2 regions of the Paenibacillus sp. P36 genome follow, and region 1 is predicted to be linked to the other one. Evidence: riboswitches for the same ligand, from Rfam matches in the RefSeq annotation. Region 1 holds a riboswitch; the other holds the start of a gene.
What was found. Region 1 has a riboswitch for S-adenosylmethionine ahead of metA (homoserine O-succinyltransferase). Riboswitches for the same ligand answer to the same signal wherever they lie in the genome.
Positions count from the first base shown of each region.

Region 1 (10,184 bases):
GGCAATGCCTAGCACACCCATAAACGCTAAGACGAACTCATCGCCGTGAGCGACATGTAGCCCTAGAATGTTATCAAAGTTCATTCCGAACACTCCTGTAATGAACGTCAACGGCATGAAAATAGTTGTCAGCGCGGTAAAAACACGCATGATATCATTCGCGCGGTTCGCCAGGCTGGATTGATATGCTTCTCGTAAGTTCCCCATCAGATCGCGGAGCGTATCGAATGTATCCACAATTTTGACGGCATTCTCATAAATGTCGCCAAAATATTTCTGGAGCTGGTGGTCAATCAGCCTGAGATCCTTCTTGCCGAGCGTACCGATCACATCACGTTGTGGAACAAGCACTTTTTTGAGCCAGAGAATTTCCGAACGAAGTCCGATGATTTCATTCAAATGCGATTTTTTGGTAGCTACCAAAATATCTTCTTCCAGCTTTTCAATCTTGGCCTCGATACGGTCACCAACCGCAACGTAATTATCGACGACAAGATCGACTAGATGGTATAGGAAACGGTCGGCGCTGTTGACCTCCTCTTCCCAGAGAAACGGCTTTAAAGCGCGAAGTTCATTAATTTTTTGCCTAGTAACGGTAATAATGACATGTTTGCTAAGAAATAGATTAAGTCCGCGAAGGAAAATTTCCTCATCATCAAAACGAATGCTATTTATAACGATAAAATAATGCGAATCATAAAATTCAATCTTAGGACGCTGTTCCTCTTCGCTCAAGCAGTCCTCCACGGCCAAATCATGTAGATGGAATAAAGGCTGAAGAAGTTCTAAATCCTCGATCCCTGCATCAATCCAATAAAAGCCTTGTTCTGGAGGTGTTAGTGCGACAGACACGTCTTCGACCAATGTGAAAATGCCATTCTGAACCCACCGTGTTTTCATCTGATCCACCCCTTTGCATGGAATCAGCCGGTTACGTTCATCATGTGCGCGAGACTACGAATGATGGAATAACCGACTGCATTCCTACACTATAAAATTTACAAAACTTGCAGGTGCTACTCCTCGGTTCCCCGTCCAAACGTATGCCCCCCTTTTGCGTCCGTGTCGAATAATACTTGTCTAGTATAACCCTTCATATACCCTGTTTCAAGCCAAAAAGTTTGGCGCCACAAGTAAGAATGTGCTTTAGATACTCTATGGATTCAGGGCTTGTTCGGTGTCAAAAAAAACCGCCATGAATTACATGGCGGCTTTCAAGATCTTGCCTTTCATTTCTTGATAAATGTCAATCAGTTCAGGATAGCCTCGGAGTAGCAGATCTTCTTCACTCTCTGCTCCATAGACTCGACATAATAAGGCAGCGGCATCCTCAGCTTGTTGCCTGGTTGGCTTCGATGTTTCAATTAAAGCGAAATATCGATTTAATGAAGCGAAAGCAGAGAAGTTATCCGAAGATGGTGCGGACATAATGGACCCCCTTTAATAGTTAGATAATGTAATCAGTTTGATATTTATTTAACCCTGTTTCGCGTTATTTAAACACCAAATCACGATACATTTCGTATCAATATTACCATAGATGGACAGCCTGAAGCAATTTCTTTGTTTTGCAGGTTGTCAGGATCGGTTAATGTCTTGACTTTACTTTATTTTATAGTATGATGATTTTAATCGCATACGTTTCATTTTCTTATCAAGAGTAGGTGGAGGGACTAGCCCTATGACACCCGGCAACCGACAAACCTTTGCAAGCAAAGGGATGCACGGTGCTAATTCTTGCGGAACCGCTTGTAGAAAGCGAATCTGGGAGATAAGAGAAGGACATTGACAGTGACATTCCATGGCCTTTCTCTGATTCCAGAGAAGGCCATTTTTGCTTTTCCATACACCCAAAATAAACCATGAAGAGGAGTGAACAGGATGCCGATCAAGATTCCTGACAACCTGCCTGCCAAAGAAATTTTAAACCAAGAGAACATCTTCACCATGGATGAATCTGTCGCGTATCACCAGGACATACGTCCACTTCGCATTGCTTTGTTAAATTTGATGCCTACCAAGGAAACGACCGAGACACAATTGCTGCGCTTGATCGGGAATACGCCGCTGCAGGTGGAATTCGTTCTTCTGCATCCAAAAACTCATACTTCCAAGAACACTTCCGTTGAACACCTGGAGATGTTCTATAAAACTTTTGACGATATTAAAGAAGAAAAGCTGGACGGCATGATTATTACAGGCGCCCCAGTCGAACAGATGGAGTTTGAAGATGTGAATTACTGGGAGGAGTTGACGCAAATCCTGAATTGGAGCAAAGAAAACGTCACTTCTACCTTGCATATTTGCTGGGCAGCACAAGCGGGCTTGTATCATCACTTCGGGGTTCGTAAATTTGCGCTGGACAACAAAATATTCGGTGTATTCCCGCACACGGTAGAGGTGCCGAATACGAAGCTGCTTCGCGGTTTTGATGAAATTTTCCACGTGCCGCAATCCCGCCACACGGACGTTCGTCGTGACGACATTGAGCGATGTCCGGACCTGGAGATTTTATCCGAATCAGAGGAATCCGGTGTCTATATCGCGGCAACACGTGATGGCAAGCATATCTTCGTAACGGGCCATTCCGAGTATGATGCGAATTCATTGAAATGGGAGTACGATCGGGATGTGAGCAAGGGACTTCCAATTGATATCCCCAAAAATTATTACCCCAACAATGATCCTAGCCGACAGCCTTATAACACTTGGAGAGCCCATGCGAATCTGCTGTTCTCCAATTGGTTGAACTATTATGTGTACCAAGAAACGCCTTTTGAGCTTACCGCTAATATCAATGAAAGCCTGGCAAGTGCGTCACTGTAATTCGAACCCAAATCATGAGGAGGAACTCCCTTTGTTGAAAATCGAAAGTCGTCTCGCCCAAATTGGCTCCATCGAAGAACCTGTAACCGGAGCTGTCAGCTTCCCTGTTTATCAAGCTACTGCTTTCCGTCACCCGAAGCTCGGTCAAAGCACCGGTTTTGACTACGCGCGTACCAAAAGCCCAACTCGTAAAGTGCTTGAGGATGCGATCGCGCAATTGGAATCCGGAGATGCGGGTTTCGCTTGTTCATCCGGCATGGCAGCCCTGCAAACGGTTTTTGCCTATTTTAGCCAAGGCGATCACTTGATCGTTTCCTTGGATTTATATGGTGGTACGTACCGTCTGCTCGAGAAGATCATGTCTCGCTTCGGTGTAACGGCTACGTACGTAGATACCAACGATTTGGACGGCTTGGAATCTGCCTACCGTTCGAATACCAAAGGGCTGATCATTGAGACGCCGACGAATCCACTCATGATGATTACAGATATCGAGCTTGTATGTACATGGGCCCGTAAGAAAGGCATTGTGTCCATCGTCGACAACACGCTTTTAACTCCTTATTTACAGCGCCCATTAGAGCTGGGCGCAGACATTGTCGTTCACAGCGCGACTAAGTATTTGGGTGGACATAACGACGTTCTTGCCGGACTGATTGTGACCAAGGGCAAGGAGCTTTCGGAGCAGATGGCCTTCCTTCACAATTCGATTGGAGCCGTGCTTGGGCCGCAAGACAGCTGGCTTTTGATGAGAGGTATGAAGACGCTGGCGCTTCGTATGGAGCGTCATGAACAAAATGCAACAGCCATCGCGAACTTCCTGCTGGAGCACCCGCTCATCAGTGATGTTTACTACCCGGCACTGGAGTCTCATCCAGGCCATGCCATTCAAAACAAACAATCGAGCGGAAATACAGGGATTTTCTCCTTTAAAGTGAAAGACGCCAGACTGGTTGAGCCGATTCTGCGTCACATTCAGCTTATCGCCTTCGCCGAGAGCTTGGGCGGCGTCGAATCGCTGATGACATATCCGGCTGTACAAACACATGCGGATATTCCGCTTGAAATTCGCCAGCAAATCGGCGTGGATGATCGCCTTCTGCGCTTCTCTGTCGGCATCGAGCATCAGGATGATCTTATCGCTGATTTAGCGAATGCGCTTAGCCAAGCACAAGCAGAATTAGAAGGAGAATCCCTGTAATGAGCCATTCACCGAACGATAAACGCAAGCCGCACGGCAAATTCGCTACCAAACTCATACATTTTGGCGCTGAGATTGATGAAGTAACTGGTGCTTCCAGCGTGCCTTTATATCAAGCGTCAACTTTCCATCAAGCTGACTTGGAAGTTTCTCCGGAGTATGATTATACGCGTTCCGGGAACCCAACCCGTCAAGCTCTGGAAGACTACATTGCCCTACTCGAAGGCGGAACCCGCGGCTTCGCCTTTGCTTCCGGCATGGCCGCGATTTCGTCGGCCTTCATGCTTCTTTCACAAGGGGATCATGTGATTGTGACGGAAGACGTGTACGGTGGTACATACCGCTTGCTTACTACGATCATGAATCGGATGGGGGTCGAATCCACCTTTGTTGATATGACGGATATCGCCCAAGTTCGTGCAGCGCTGCGTTCTAACACAAAAGCAGTGTTTCTGGAGACGCCTTCCAATCCGACGCTTAAAATTACCGACATCGCGGAAGTAGCTGCTTTTGCCAAAGAGCACGATTTGCTGACGATGCTGGATAATACATTCATGACGCCTTACCATCAACGTCCGATCGAACTAGGAATTGATATCGTGCTTCACAGCGCAACCAAATTCTTGGGCGGACACAGTGATGTCCTGGCTGGACTTGCCGTAGTTGCGAATGACAGCTTGGGCCGCAGAATGAAGCAGATCCAGAACGGGTTAGGCAATGTTCTTGGCATTCAAGATTCATGGCTGCTCATCCGCGGAATGAAAACTTTGAAAGCCCGCATGGAAGTGTCGGAGAAAAGCGCACAACGATTGGCACAATGGCTTTCAGAACAGCCTGACGTTGAGGTCGTTTATTACCCGGGTCTTCCGAACCATCCACGTAGAGAGATTCATGAAAAGCAGTCCCTTGGTTATGGGGCCGTTGTTTCCTTCGATGTTGGCTCCGGTGAAAAGGCTAAAAAGATGCTGAGTAAAGTGCGCATTCCGTTGGTAGCCGTTTCTCTAGGCGCTGTAGAAAGCATTTTGTCTTATCCGGCTATGATGTCTCATGCCGCGATGCCGAAGGAAGTTCGCCTGCAGCGAGGCATTACGGACGGCCTTGTCCGGTATTCGGTTGGTCTGGAAGATATCGAAGACATCATTGAAGATCTGGAGCAAGCGCTTCGCGGTTAAACGTTTCGGAATTCCCAGAATAGTCATATTTGAAAAAGGTTCCTACTTATGAAAAGCAGCAATTTGCTGCTTTTTTGGCATGAGTATGGTACGATAAATGGATACGAGCCATCAGAAATTAAAGGAGTGAAGAGCTGTGAAACCGATCGATCGTATTTTAAATAAAGCACAATCAGGCGGCCGAATTGATGTAGAAGAATGCATTACACTGTTCGAATCCGATCAAATAGAAAAAATTGGCGATACCGCGAATCAAATTATGAAGAAATGGCATCCGGACCCGATTACTACATTCGTTATTGGCCGGAACATCAACTATACAAACATTTGTGATGTATACTGCAGATTCTGTGCGTTTTATCGTGCTCCTGGTTCAGCTGAAGGATATGTATTGCCGGACGAGACGATTTTCCAGAAGATTCAAGAGACACTGGACGTAAACGGTACGGAGATTCTGATGCAAGGCGGTACCAACCCGAACTTGCCATTCAGCTATTACACGAACATTCTGCGTGAGATTAAAAAGCGTTTTGACATTACGATGCACTCTTTCTCACCAGCGGAAATTATGAAAATGAAAGACGTTTCAGACGGCTTATCCTTAGAAGAGGTTGTTCGCCAACTGCATGAAGCCGGACTGGATTCCTTGCCTGGCGGTGGCGCCGAGATTTTGGATGACCGTACTAGACGCAAAATCAGCAGGCTTAAAGGTTCATGGCGCGACTGGATGGACGTCATGCAAACCGCTCACAGAATTGGTATGCACACAACGGGTACCATGGTAATCGGTTTTGGGGAGTCGATGGAAGAGCGCGCGCTTCACATGCTGCGTATCCGTGATGCACAGGACGACGTATTGATGCAGAAGCTTAATACTCCTGGTTTCCTTGCGTTCATTCCGTGGACGTTCCAACCGGATAATACAAATATGAAGGCGGAGAAAGTAGCGCCTGAAGAATACTTGAAAACATTGGCGATTAGCCGGATTATGCTCGACAATGTACCGAACTTCCAATCTTCTTGGGTTACAATGGGACCTGAAGTGGGTAAACAGACTTTGAGCTACGGTTGCAATGACTTCGGCTCTACAATGATTGAGGAGAACGTGGTTTCAGCAGCAGGCACGACGCACAAAGTCAACGTTACATCAACACTGGACATTATCCGTCAAGCAGGCAAAATTCCTGCGCAGCGGAACACGAAATATCAAATTCTGCGTGTGTTCGACGACGAAAATGTGAAAATTGATAAAGATTTTGTCATGCAGAATTAATAAATAAAGAAGCCTCCTTCCACTTGTATCGTGGTTGGAGGCTTTTCTGCGTTACTTATTGCACTTCCTTCAAGGGAGCAGTGTGAATGATCGTTCTATTTTTACCCGTTTTCTTGGCTGTGTATAAGGATTGATCGGCGCCGGCGAAAAGCAGCTCTTTGGAAGTTCCAGGCTGATACTCGCTGAGCCCGATAGAGATGGTGACAGGTTGGCCGTTCAGCTCTTCCTGTTTCATTTGAGAAATTTGCCAACGAATGCGTTCGAGCAGGTCAAACACTACATCGGTGTTCTTCTCTGTGAAAATGATAGCGAACTCTTCGCCGCCATAACGTGCAACAAAATCATTGAGGCCCACATGATGTTTCAAGGTGCTGCTGACATTTTTCAAGACGGCGTCACCGGCCCTGTGTCCGTAGGTATCATTGACTTTCTTGAAATTGTCGATGTCGAGCACAGCGATATGAATGCAGAAGTGACCTAAAGCGTTTTGCACGATAAGCTCATCCAAGTATTCATGGAAGGTAATATGATTGTACAAATCGGTTAATGCATCCGTTTTGGAGAGCTTGTCCATGATTATGTTTTTGATCAATAATTCCTGTTTCAGCTCCGTTGTTATTTGCAAATTATTGAGGATTTCAACGCCGCGCTTAATAATGCCGAATGTAATGATTGAAATAATAGTTAGCACCGGCAATATCGTCAGCAGATCTATGAAGGTGTAATCTGCGAGTAAGCGCAATTTGACAATAAAAAGAATGGAGAAGGAGACGAGAGATAAGGCTATGGAGTATATGATCTTGGAAAATTGCAGGTAAAAAATAGAAACGAAAATCGGAAGCAAAAGATAAAGGATAACGAGATTAATTTCATAATTGAAGAAAATAATGGTGAAGGATAAGATCGCACCGCCGCTTATGATTTGGTAATCCAGCTGATTTTTATAAAATTTATTGGTTGTTTCCAGCATAAGCAGGATGAAGATCATGGTGAGGACGGAGACAATAAGATGCCCTGATGTGAAGGAAGCATCTCTTTTTGTAGTGAAAGAGTAGAGTAATTCGAAAGGTAATTGAAGCAGGACAAGGAACCAGTAGGTGTTCAGCAGCTTGCGGTTCCAAGCGTGTCTGTGCAGTTGGTATGTGTCTATTTGCATGGATATTCACTCCAATATGAGACTAAAGCACTACGATGATTATCATAGCATGAAAATTTGCGCGAATGGAATAACTTTACTTAAAGATTTGATAAAGAATACTGAAAGGAAATGGCAATTTGTTCGTTGTATATCTCCTACCTATCGACCATATACTCTTAAGAGGAGGATGTATTGATGGAAGGAGTGAGGGTATGGAGCTGTTTACTATCGTAATCATGAAGGTTGATGAGTCCTATGTGCGTTCGCTAAGCGCTCAAATCGAACGTGAGCTGCAACTTTTACATATGGTTGAAAGTGGATGGACTATTGCATACGAATGGTCAGAAACACATGCATATATCCGACTGGAATCGAAGCTGACTGACGAGGAAACTTCAGCGGTGAGACGCCAAGTGTTGCCGAGTCTGGCTGGTGTATTGGCAAATCACATCATTGCGGACAAGGAATCAAGTATTTTGCGTCAATTGCTTATTAAAGAGTTTAAATATGAGGCCAAGGAAGATTTGGAAGCTATCGAAGGGTACTGTAAACCGACGGTTTATACAGACACAGGGAATGAGGATTCCCCTGTTCTTACCAACAGTTTCGGCATTCAGCGGCGCAGACAAGTCTTAGTCGACCAGCTCATATTGGCTTTAGAAGAAACTTCAACAATCAGTTTGGACGGCTTCCTGCATTTCCGTTTGCAAGATTACACGGACGAGCTCCGGGAAATCGCGGAATATGCGATAGACGAATTTATGATGGATCGTCAATACCAGGAATTTATTTCTCTTTTGCAATATTTTGTGTATATCCAAGAAGCCAAAATTCCGGTTGTTCATCTCATTCACAAAGGCGGGCATGAATTCGTTATTTTGAATGATCGTATGGAACTCATTGATGCCAATGAATTTGATGCTTCTTTTAAAATGGAAATGTTGGAAAAGGACATTAATTTCGAAGATATGATCGTGAGCACGTTGATAACGGTATCTCCTGCAAACATCTATATTCACACGAGAGACGCTGACATAACGATCATCAAAACGATTAGACAGATCTTTGAGGATCGAACAACGGTGTGCTCCTACTGCCGAACATGTGACATTTATTTAGGGGAAGCGAAAAAACAAGACCAACTATCCCCTTGACCTTGAACGAAGAGCCAATTATAATAGTGAGCGAAGGCGTTAATCAAAGACAAGAACTTTCTGCAAGAACTGCACAGAGAGAGGAGACCAGGCTGCAATCTCCTTCAGTGAAACGGATTGTTTACCCCTTTGTAGCCGTGTTGTGGAATTCGGCCTGATCTGCAGACTGTTAGTATACAACACCGGAATCATTCCCGTTACCGAATGCTGATGAGGATTCGCCATACTTGATAAGAGATGCAGCGAATCGAACTAGGGTGGAACCACGAGCTGAGCGCACTCGTCCCTTATGGGATGCAGTGTGCTTTTTTGCGTTCAATCACATATACAGGAGGAACGAAGATGGTTGTACAAGTGAAATTACCAGATGGCGCAGTGAGAGAGTACGCAGTTGGAACGACCATTGAGCAAGTGGCGGAGTCCATTTCTTCCGGGTTAAAGAAAAATGCGGTAGGCGGTAAAGTGAACGGAAAATCGGTTGATTTGTCGTTTGCTTTGGAAAATGATGCTGACGTTGAGATTTTAACACTCGACAATGAAGCGGGATTGGAAATGTATCGTCACAGTACGGCTCATTTAATGGCTCAAGCTATTAAACGCATTTATGGCGACAAGGCAGTAAAATTAGGAATCGGACCTGTCATTGAAGACGGATTCTATTACGACATCGATTTGGAAACGCCGCTGAATCCAGAGGATTTGGTGAAAATTGAGAAGGAAATGGAACGCATCTCTAACGAAAACCTGGCGATTACTCGCCGCGTGGTTTCCCGTGAGGAAGCGATTCGCATCTTCACTGAGCTGGAAGATCCGTACAAACTTGAGTTAATCCGTGATTTGCCGGAAGATTCCGTGCTTACGATTTATGATCAAGGTGAATTCTTCGACCTGTGCCGCGGACCGCATTTGCCATCCACTGGCAAGATCAAAGCTTTCAAACTGTTAAGCGTAGCGGGCGCATACTGGCGCGGAGACGCGAAAAACAAAATGCTGCAGCGTATTTACGGAACTGCGTTCCCTAAAAAAGCACAGCTGGATGAGCACTTGCATTTGCTTGAAGAAGCAAAAAAACGTGACCACCGCAAGCTGGGTAAAGAGCTGAAAATGTTCGCGTTCTCCCGCGAGGTTGGTCAAGGTTTACCGCTTTGGCTGCCAAACGGTGCTAAATTGCGACGTACAATGGAACGCTACATCGTGGACTTGGAAGAGCGTTTAGGCTACCAGCACGTATATACACCGGTTCTTGCCAACGTGGACCTATACAAAACTTCCGGTCACTGGGACCACTATAGCGAAGATATGTTCCCGAAAATGGTCATGGACAATGAAGAGCTAGTCCTTCGTCCGATGAACTGTCCGCATCATATGATGGTTTATAAGAGCGACATGCGCAGTTACCGTGATCTGCCGGTTCGTATCG
Region 1 covers NZ_AP038372.1:1,602,928-1,613,111, forward strand. The annotation lists gene corA (magnesium/cobalt transporter CorA) at 1-900, opposite strand, end outside; gene ACKTT9_RS07495 (hypothetical protein) at 1,201-1,428, opposite strand; SAM riboswitch class I at 1,649-1,778, shown strand; gene metA (homoserine O-succinyltransferase) at 1,882-2,826, shown strand; gene ACKTT9_RS07505 (aminotransferase class I/II-fold pyridoxal phosphate-dependent enzyme) at 2,861-4,027, shown strand; gene ACKTT9_RS07510 (PLP-dependent aspartate aminotransferase family protein) at 4,027-5,199, shown strand; gene mqnC (cyclic dehypoxanthinyl futalosine synthase) at 5,336-6,472, shown strand; gene ACKTT9_RS07520 (diguanylate cyclase) at 6,528-7,628, opposite strand; gene ytxC (sporulation protein YtxC) at 7,823-8,764, shown strand; gene thrS (threonine--tRNA ligase) at 9,107-10,184, shown strand, end outside.

Region 2 (10,184 bases), 4.2 Mb from region 1:
TGCAGCGACCTTTGCAGAAACCGCGTGATCGGCACTTAATGGTGTGTTTACTTTCTTGACAGAAGTCCAGTAGTTCCGCCAAATTAGGAAACAGCTCATTTTTTACAAAATAAGGGACTCCAGTTCCCTTACGAGGCTTGAAGTGATGGCAATTGAGGTATCAGCAATTGAGGTGCTGGCAATCGAAGTAATCACGCTCACATATTTGATTGACAGAATTTATTTTTTTAGGGAGTATAAAGGTGAGACGGAAAAGATTGAAAGGTGACTCAATGACAAATACAGAAAACGACTTAGCCGTAAAACTGGATAACACGACAGAAAGAATGCCACTCACAGAGAAAAAGGTCAAGCCTTATGGTTTTGGTGGTTGGCTTTACTTGGTAGCGATAGGCCTCCTATTAACTTTCGGGAGCTCCTTCTACTATTTGATGGATACGATACTTCCTATTTACCAAAGTGGACGTTTGTCTCAATTGTATGAGGAAAACTGGAAATACGCTTTTATTATCATTTATGAGACGGCCATGAATTTATTTTATGTGATTTTTCCAGTCATCATTGGTTATTGCATCTTGAAAAAAAAGAAGCTATTGAAATATATGGCGATATATTTTTACTTGATTAACTTTGCTGCTAATGTAGGCTACTATTTTATTTCAAACTCCATTGAGGAAATGGCGACTCACGAAATAATGGGGGAACAAGGCAGAAATATTGTTAAATCATTCGTTACTTGTTTAATCTGGATCCCTTACTTTATCATTTCAAAACGAGTGAAAAATACATATACGAATTAAAGGAAAAAGGCAGCCCATCTAACCAGATCGGCTGCCTTTAGTCCTCTTACCATTTTATCCCTCGAATTAGCCGAATGATCTCTTCTTGCTCCTCACCGCTAATCAGCCATGTCCGGATTTCGTTGATGATTCTATCCATATTCGTATAACCTTTAGCCAGTCCGTTTAATCTTGCAGCCAAGGTTGCGTTCGTCAGTTCTTCCTCGGTTGGAAAAAGAGCTCTCAATTTCTCAATGGCATCGGGATACCGCTTCAAATAATATTTCTGATGTCTGTCCTCAGCAGGGTAAAAGCCTTTAAAAGGAGCAACCTCGGTATCCGGCATGCCCTTTCCTTGTTCCTCGTTGTTTGCCATCACCTTACGAATGATATCCAACTGTGTGGAGTCGCGATATAAGATCAAAGATCGGTACTGCCGGCCTTTGTAATCATTTATATTTACCGGATTATGGTTGCCCCAGAACACATGCAGGATGGCTTCCAAACTCACGATGCTGGAATCGAAGTCCATTTCGACGGTCTCGGAGTGGTCTCCAAGCTGCCGGTATGTGGGGTTCTCTGTCGTTCCTCCGGCAAAACCCACACGTGTTCTCGTGATGCCAGCCAGCTGCCCGAACAAAGCATCCGGACTCCAGAAGCACCCCATCCCCAGGGTTACCGTTTGGTTGTTGCCATTATTCATCATGTTCATCTCCTTATCGCGACTGGACTTGCTCCGTCCCACTTTTCGCTCTAAGAAACATGCGAAGGGACAATAAAAGCATCAGTACGCTGATGATCACGCACCCTATAATCAAGCTGTGAAAGTGTGCAGTCGTGATTTGCGTGCTGAAAACCGTTCCGAGCAAGCTCGAAGATAATATGGTTCCCATAAAACGAGAAGTCATGAACATACCCGAGGCAATGCCGGTCTCTGCTGTTGTAACATAAGAATACAGGGCTGTTTGCAGTCCGAGATTCTGAAACCCGTTGCTGATGCCAAGCACAGATAAGCAGATAAAAATCCAAACCGCAGTGGAGCTATCATGAATCGTTAAGAGCATGGAGGTTCCAGCCACAACGAATAACGTACCGACGAGCAGCGGAGTTCGCGAACCGGAACGGTCAATCCACCTGCCCACAAGGGGCGTAACGAGGATGCCGAAGCCTGAAATGGACAACATGATTAATCCCACTTCTTGCCCATTGTAATGCCGCACCTGCTGCAAATACGAAGGGATCCCAAACATAATTGAATAGAACACAATATTGACTAAAATGAATTGCAAATAAACGAAGCAAACATCGACATTCCGTTTTAGAAACAGGACATCAATAAACGGCTGCTTTCTCTTGGCTTCATACCAGTAAAAGCCTACGCTGAGCACCAGACTAAGAAGGAGCAGCAGCCAGTTGACACCGGATTTGAACGATAGGAAAAAGAACAGCCAGCTGAAAATCAGCGCAGTAAAAAAGACGATGCCTGTTATGTCTAGAGAACCTGCACCTGCCTGCTTCCGTGGTGCATCCTTAGGCATCATTCGGAGAGCGAGTACGAATGACACGACGATAAACGGAAAATTAATGAGAAAAATAGACGGCCAGTCGCTATATTGGATCAAAAATCCTCCGAGCGATGGACCTAGAGCCGCCGAGGTGGAGGAGAACACTGACATGACACTTAGCGCTCTCGCCTGATTCGTCGTGATAACCGAGCGGATGATTCCCATGCCATTGGGGAATAGGGCGGAGCTGCCGATCGCTTGAATGACACGAAAGGTCATCAGCCAGCCAAAGCTCGTTGAAAGCGGCGCCAGCATGGAGGAGACGGTGATGAGGGCGAGTCCGAGCATGAAGATTTTTTTGCGGCCGAATAAATCGCCGACCTTCCCCATGACGGGTTGTGCGACGGCACTAGCCACATAGTAGGTTGCAATGAGCCAAGAAATCGAGGCATACGTGACATGAAACTCCTCCTGCAGCCTGGAAAAAGCGACGGAAATCATGGTCGTGTTCAGAGGGTTAAGCAGTGTCCCCAAAGCTACAGCTGTTATGAGCCATAGATGGCCGGTTTTGTTTGATTTGGCGGTATCTGACAAGAAGATGAACTCCTTTCAATGGTGCTGCAATCTAACATAAGTATTTTTAATTGCCAATTTATGTTTAAAAGGAGATATACGCTTGCGCATGATTGTATAAGTAGGCCCGATCCAAGATATATTTTTGATCCTTGTGCGGTTGTGAGATAGGCTCTGTTTTTTCAATTAGATTCTGTAAGGCGGACTCCATCAACTCTTTTCTCAGGGGGCCCCATGCCTCTTGTTTTAATTGTGTATAGTTCATACTTTCGGTCAAAGTCAGCCCTTTTATCCGCTGGAATAGAGCAACCCACGTAGTCAAATCGCACTTCAGGCTTCCAGAAGGGATTGCAAATTCCTTGAAGCCAACAGCTCCCGCATCTGTGGAAATAGCAAGAAGTCCATAGATATGTTCGACTTCGTTTCCAAGCTGCAGCTTATTAATAAGCTCATGGTCATATCGAAAACATTCTATTCGGGTAATCTTGACTGTTGCTTGCAGCAAAGCGATTTGAAGAGGGGGGTGATCCTGGCAAGTCTGGGCGGTTTCAATCGTCGTCATTCTCTCATTCATTGTGATTGACATCTTGTCACATCCTTAAACAAGTGTAATAGCTCGAAAAAGCAAAAATGACCTTCTCCGGAAACAGAGAAAGGTCATAGAAATTCAAAGTCATCGCCTCGCTCTTATCTCCCAGATTCGCTAGCCTAACACAGCGTCTCCGCAAGAATTAGCACCGTGCATTCCTTTGTTAACAAAGGTTTGTCGGTTGCCGGGTATCATCGGGCTAGTCCCTCCACCTACTCTTGATAAGAAAAATCAACCTATTCGATTACGTTCAATATTACTACAAAGCACTCTGTTGTCAAGGATAAAATTCAAGTCAAATATTTACAAAATTAATAAATGAAATAGTTAATCAATTTAATACAAGCTAACTATCATGAGGATAGATGACATCAAATTTTAGTGAAAGAAGGAGCGATCTTTATGAAACTAGTCGTAATGGGAGATTTGCATTATCACGAAATTGATGAAACAATTCCTGGTTGGTTAGAAGCACGGAATGAATTTTATGAAACTCTACTGGGACGATTTTTAGAATTGGAAGGTGATGCTCATATTTCCCTGGGGGATTTGACGAATTACGGGCATTCCTCGGAGCTTCGTGAAGTGTATGCGCTGCTGCGAGAAAGTGATAGAACGTTCTACCATGCTTTAGGTAACCATGATCTGTATGCTCAAACAAGAAGGGAAGTTCTCGAAATAACGGGACAACCTCGCTATCACGCTGTTGAAAATGAGAAAGCCGTGCTTGTCTTCCTGGATACAGCTAAAGAAATGGATTTTGAGGACTGGGGAGGCTGGGTCGACGAAGAACAATTGGCATGGTTTGAAGAGGTCATAACGGCATCGGGGACGAAACCAGTCTTAGTTTTTGCTCATCATCCGGTACATAACACGACAACCAATTCCGATAAAGACAAAGGCTCCATTCACCCAAGCATCGATATGTGGAAGATCTTAAGCAAGAAAGAAGGCGTAGGGATCTATTTTAACGGGCATACGCACATTGATTCTATTGTTAAGCAAAATAATTGGACGTTTGTTCAACTATCTGCTTGTCTTGATCAGCATGGTTTACGGATTGTAGACGTCGAACAAGATGAAATTCGGATTTCGGCTATTGATTTTACGGATGCAGCCCTGACAGGGAATGTTGAGATGTTATACAGCAATATGAACCATTTTAGACATAATGCCAGCGCACGCGGGACAGATTTAGAACGGGCGTGCATCGTCTCTTTGCGAATAGAAGCGGAACAACGATAGTTTCTGATCAGAGGAGGTCTTGATGGATGAAAAAGCTTAAGCAGGATGAAGGCGGAATGTTTTTTGAAAGATTAAGCACACACCGAATGGTGGCTTCCATCAAGGAGCCAAAACAAATCGAAATTGCCTTATCTCTTAAACACCAATTAAGCGGTGTATTCCTCTTAACGGGTCATATCGGCGTTATTAAAGGCTATGTAGATTTGTTCAATAAGCACCAGCTGCCGGTCTTTCTGCACTTGGAGAAAATAGGCGGTTTAAGTACCGACTCTTATGGTATGGACTACTTGGCCAAAGTAATTAAACCAACAGGCATTATTACGACGAAAACGAATGTTGTAAAAACAGCGAAAAAAATGGGCTTGCTGGCCATTCAACGCTTCTTCCTGGTTGATACGGAAGGCGTGGAGAACATTTTCAAAAGTCTTGCTCAAGTGGAGCCGGACATCATTGAAGTCATGCCGGCACGAATTCCGCAAATGATAGGAGAGATTAAGAAGTTCACGACGCTTCCCATTATTACAGGCGGTTTGGTGTACGAACGAAGCCAGGTTATGGATGGCTTTAAACACGGAGCAACGGCGGTATCTGCTTCCAAAACGGATTTATGGCGAGAGATCTATACGACAGAAGAAAACATTATTCGGAATATTGGTTGATGGAATAATTTTCATAATATTAATAACCACTTAACACTCATTTAATACTGGGCGATTATGATGAAGCCAGACAAGTAAATAGTAATAGGTTGGAGTAGTGGAGAAGCCTGATTAGCGGCCGACTTGAAGTCGGCGGTTGATTTAGGCTTCTTTCTTTTTGGATTCATACTAAAAAATCGGGAGGAACTACAAATGTTTAAGAAAAAATTAGTATCGATTCTTGCGGTAAGTTCAGTCATTATGCTTTCAGCATGCGGAACAGGTGGTGCGGGAGACAAGGCTGCTTCGGGTTCAGCCAATACGGCTTCCTCTCCACAAGGCAAAATCGTCATTAAATATTGGACGGCTAACGGTGGGAAAATTGAAGAAGCCAAACAGAACCTGGTGAAAAAGTTTAATGAGTCACAGAGCAAAATTGAAGTTCAGCAAGCCAACCAAGGCACCTACGATGATCTTCATGCAAAAGTGCAAGCGGCATTCGCTGCTGGGAACGCACCTGCCGTTTTTGACCTCGAGATTGCCTCTACCGGGATTTTCGCCCGCTCAGGCATGCTTGTAGATCTGACTCCTCTTGCAGCAAGGGATGAGGCACAAGTCAATATTAAGGATTTTAACCCTGGTCTTATGGGGAATGCATATATCGATGGCAAGCTGTATGGGATTCCATTTATGAGAAGCACCCCGATCTTTTACAAAAATGTCACGATGCTAAAAGATGCCGGTTTGGACCCTGCCGGTCCGAAAAACTGGAAGGAACTAGAGGAATATTCCCGCGTTCTGAAAGCAAAAGGGAAGACACCGATGACGATGGCCGTAGGCGTCTGGGAATATGAGGCGCTCGTTGCTCAAAGCGGTGGTAAGGTACTAAGCGAGGACGGCAAAAAAGCTGCTTTCAACTCCCCAGAAGGCGTGGCACCAGTAGAGTTTTGGAAGAAGATGTCCGATGACGGTTTGATCAAGTTTACGGTAGGAAAGACAGCAGGTGCTGACGCGGAGAAAGACTGGACCAACCAAATTTCCGCTTTCAAAATCGGATCTACGGCAGGCGTTTCAGCAAGCTTAGAGGTTGCGAAAGGAAATAACTTCGTAATGGCAACCGACTTTATGCCTGCTAATAAATCGTATGGAGTTCCAACAGGCGGATGCCAATTGGCCATCACGTCCAAGCAGAATGATGCTGAAAAAGAAGCGACTTGGGAGTTTGTGAAGTTCATGACATCCAAAGAAAACACGATCTATCAGCATAAATATGTTGGATACCTGCCTAACCGTCTATCTGCTTTGCAAAGCGATGAGCTGCAAAACTACTATAAAGAGTTCCCGCAATACAAAGTAGCTTCCGATCAATTACAGTATGCCGTCATGCGTCCGAACGCGAATGCCTACGCTGAAGTTTCAAAAACGATCATTGATGCTATGACGAAAGCCATCCTTGAAAAAGATGTCAAACCGCAAGATGCCATGAACGAGGCTGCGGAAAAAGCGAATAAATTGTTGAGCAAGTAATCCTGGTAAGGAGATGAACGTATGGCCAAGATCCAACTAGTCAATATTGGCAAAAAATATAAAGACGATACGATTATCAGCGGTCTGAATCTGACGATCAAAGATGGGTCATTTACCGTGCTGGTCGGCCCATCCGGCTGCGGCAAATCAACAACCTTGCGCATGATTGCAGGACTTGAAAAACAGACCGAAGGACAAATATGGATTGGCGACAAATGTGTAAATGATACGCAGCCTGGGCTTAGGGATGTCGCCATGGTTTTCCAAAACTATGCGTTATATCCGACCATGACTGTACGAGAAAACATCGAGTTCGGGCTCAAGAACAGAAAAGTACCCAAAATGGAGCGGGAAACCTTGATCCGCGATATCTGTGAAATCGTGGCGTTAACGCCTCATCTGGACAAAAAGCCGCAAAACTTATCCGGGGGCCAGCGTCAGAGGGTGGCGTTAGCCCGGGCGATGGTCAAGAAACCGAAGGTATTTATTTTGGATGAGCCGCTCTCCAATCTGGACGCCAAGCTGCGCAATCAGATGAGAACGGAGTTGATTCAGCTTCATAAAAGGCTGGGCAGCACGTTTGTTTATGTAACCCATGATCAAGTGGAAGCGATGTCGATGGGCGATGAGATCGTCGTTATGAATAAAGGAGTTATTCAGCAGTCGGATTCGCCGTTGAAGCTTTATAACGATCCGGTAAATGTTTTCACGGCACAGTTTATCGGTACTCCGGCTATGAATATTTTTGATTATGGCCATGTACAAGGATTAAAGGTGGAGGCAGCTTCGGAGATCGGGTATATCGGCTTCCGGGCTGAACATGTGGTGATGTCTCCGAAGGATCGCGCAGACGGGTTTGTTATGGAAGGTGAAATTATTACCAGAGAAAGCCTGGGAGCGGAAAATATTTATCAGATCGATTCACACATGGGCACCTTTTTCGTCAAAACCTTCCTTACCGCTTTGGAAACGAATGATCATATTAACGTATTGATTCCTTATGACCAGCTTTACTATTTTGACTTAGAGGGCCAAAGAATTCGCGACATATCCAGACATGTCCAACGTGAGAAAATCCTTGTTGCTGGCGGCGGTGTTTAATATGACCATATGGGGAAAACTGCGTCCGTACGCCATGGTGGCTCCAGCCATTACTGTGTTTTCGTTGTTTTTTATCTATCCGATCCTTTATATGATGTACCTGAGTGTGTATGATTGGAATTTTATTAGCCCTAACAAGAACTTTGTCGGGATGCAGAACTTTACGGATCTCTTAACGGAAAAAGAATTTATACAAGTAATAAACAACACATCCATCTATACCGTTTTGACGGTTACGTTCATCATTGGACTTTCCTTAATTTTGGCGCTTTGGCTGAATAAAACGGGTGTGTTTCAAAGTTTTGTGCAAGGAGCGATCTTCAGTCCGCATATCGTTTCTTGGGTATCCATTTCCATGATCTGGGCATGGGTGATGGATCCGCAGTATGGTTTATTAAACTGGTTTATCGGTTTGTTCGGCTTTGCCAAGCTCGCCTGGCTCTCCTCGCAAAAGACATCTCTGATTTCGTTAGTTATCGTCGCTGTTTGGAAGGGACTTGGCTACAATACCTTGGTGTTTATCGCCGGATTGCAAAGCATACCGAAGGACATCTACGAAGCGGCAGCACTGGATCGATCCAAACCTTGGACGACTTTTTACAAGTTGATCCTTCCGATGCTTTCGCCTACCATCTTTTTCCTCGTGATCATCAATATGATTGGATCTTTTCAGGTTTTTGAGACGATCGCGATCATGACGCAAGGTGGGCCGGTTAACACAACGAATACCCTTGTTTATTACATATACGAATACGGTTTCCGGTTCTTTAAAATTGGTTACGCCTCTGCGGCGGGAGTCATCCTGTTGTTCATTGTCGGCGTGTTAACCATCATCTACTTTAAACTGATGTCCAAACGCGTACATTATCAATAAAAGGAAGTGACTCCATTGAAAGCTGAACAGATCATGGAAGCGGATCGCACGTTGTTATATGTAAACAGCAAAGAAGAAATTGCATCAAAAATACTTCAATATATAACTCGTGCAATAAGCGTGATTGGCATGATTGCGTTAGTCCTCATTTTTGCAATGCCATTCATATGGATGCTCTCTACTTCTCTTAAAACGCTGCCTGAAACGATGATTTTTCCGCCGAATTGGATCCCAAAACAGTTCATTTGGAGCAATTACGCCAAAGCTTGGGGATCAGGCCCATTCTTGCACTATATTTCGAACAGTATCATCATCTCGATCAGTATTCTCGTTTTGCAGATGCTTACGATTATTCCGGCGGCTTATGCCTTTGCTCGTTATAAGTTTAAAGCGTCGGGAATTTTGTTCGGCATGGTGATGGTGACCTTAATGATCCCGTCGCAATTAATTTTCTTGCCTGTTTATTTGCAGTTGAGTGCATGGAAGCTGTTGAATACGCATCTTGCGCTTATTCTTCCCTTCGCGTCCAGCGCCTTCGGCATTTTCCTCCTGCGGCAATCGTTTAAACAAGTGCAGGAAGAATTGATTGAAGCAGCGCGGCTCGATAGCGCCAAAGAGTGGCAAATTATTGTGAAATTAATGGTGCCTATGGCGAAGCCGGTGCTGGCGACCTTTGCTTTGTTCAGCTTTATCGCGCATTGGAACGATTATTTCTGGCCGCTTGTTATGACGACAGACGATGTTGCGCGGACGCTGCCTCTAGGGATTGCCAAGATCCGGGAAGAAGAAGGGGTCGCGAATTGGAACGTGCTTATGGCAGGGAATATGATTCTGGTAACGCCAATTCTCATTGCTTTCTTTTTTGCACAAAGACATATTATTCGGGCTTTCGTGTATACCGGGGTCAAATAATCCGTTGAAAATTAGATAGGATGGCGAGGGAGGCGTGATCCATTGGGATCATGCCTTTTTCTTTTGAAATCGATGAGCATGTGATTTTTATCACATACATCTCTTTTACTGAAAGCTACAATAAAAGCATAAAAGAAAAAGGAGATGGTTCGGATGATGAAGTGGCTCAGAGAGAATAAGTACGCAGCAATGTTATTGACACTCGTTCGGTTGTATGTAGGGTGGGCATGGATGGTAGCCGGATGGCACAAAATAACCGGCGAAAAGGCATTTGACGCTACAGGCTACTTGAAAGGTGCCATCGCGAAACCGGTTCTTGAGACAGGTACAACGGATTTAGTCTATGGCAACTTTGTAGCTTTCTTGAAAAACTTCGCGCTTCCACACGTTGGCATCTTCAATGTAGTCATTCCTTGGGGAGAATTATTGGTTGGTTTGGGG
Region 2 covers NZ_AP038372.1:6,112,699-6,122,882, reverse strand. The annotation lists gene ACKTT9_RS27320 (IS3 family transposase) at 1-28, shown strand, start outside; gene ACKTT9_RS27315 (DUF2569 domain-containing protein) at 273-800, shown strand; gene ACKTT9_RS27310 (peptide-methionine (S)-S-oxide reductase MsrA) at 847-1,485, opposite strand; gene ACKTT9_RS27305 (MFS transporter) at 1,496-2,878, opposite strand; gene ACKTT9_RS27300 (hypothetical protein) at 2,943-3,443, opposite strand; SAM riboswitch class I at 3,542-3,674, opposite strand; gene ACKTT9_RS27295 (metallophosphoesterase family protein) at 3,849-4,691, shown strand; gene ACKTT9_RS27290 (glycerol-3-phosphate responsive antiterminator) at 4,718-5,350, shown strand; gene ACKTT9_RS27285 (ABC transporter substrate-binding protein) at 5,543-6,856, shown strand; gene ACKTT9_RS27280 (ABC transporter ATP-binding protein) at 6,878-7,957, shown strand; gene ACKTT9_RS27275 (carbohydrate ABC transporter permease) at 7,959-8,831, shown strand; gene ACKTT9_RS27270 (carbohydrate ABC transporter permease) at 8,961-9,743, shown strand; gene ACKTT9_RS27265 (DoxX family membrane protein) at 9,897-10,184, shown strand, end outside.
Region 2: linked by a shared signal. The riboswitch ahead of ACKTT9_RS27300 (hypothetical protein) and the one ahead of metA (homoserine O-succinyltransferase) in region 1 are both predicted to bind S-adenosylmethionine.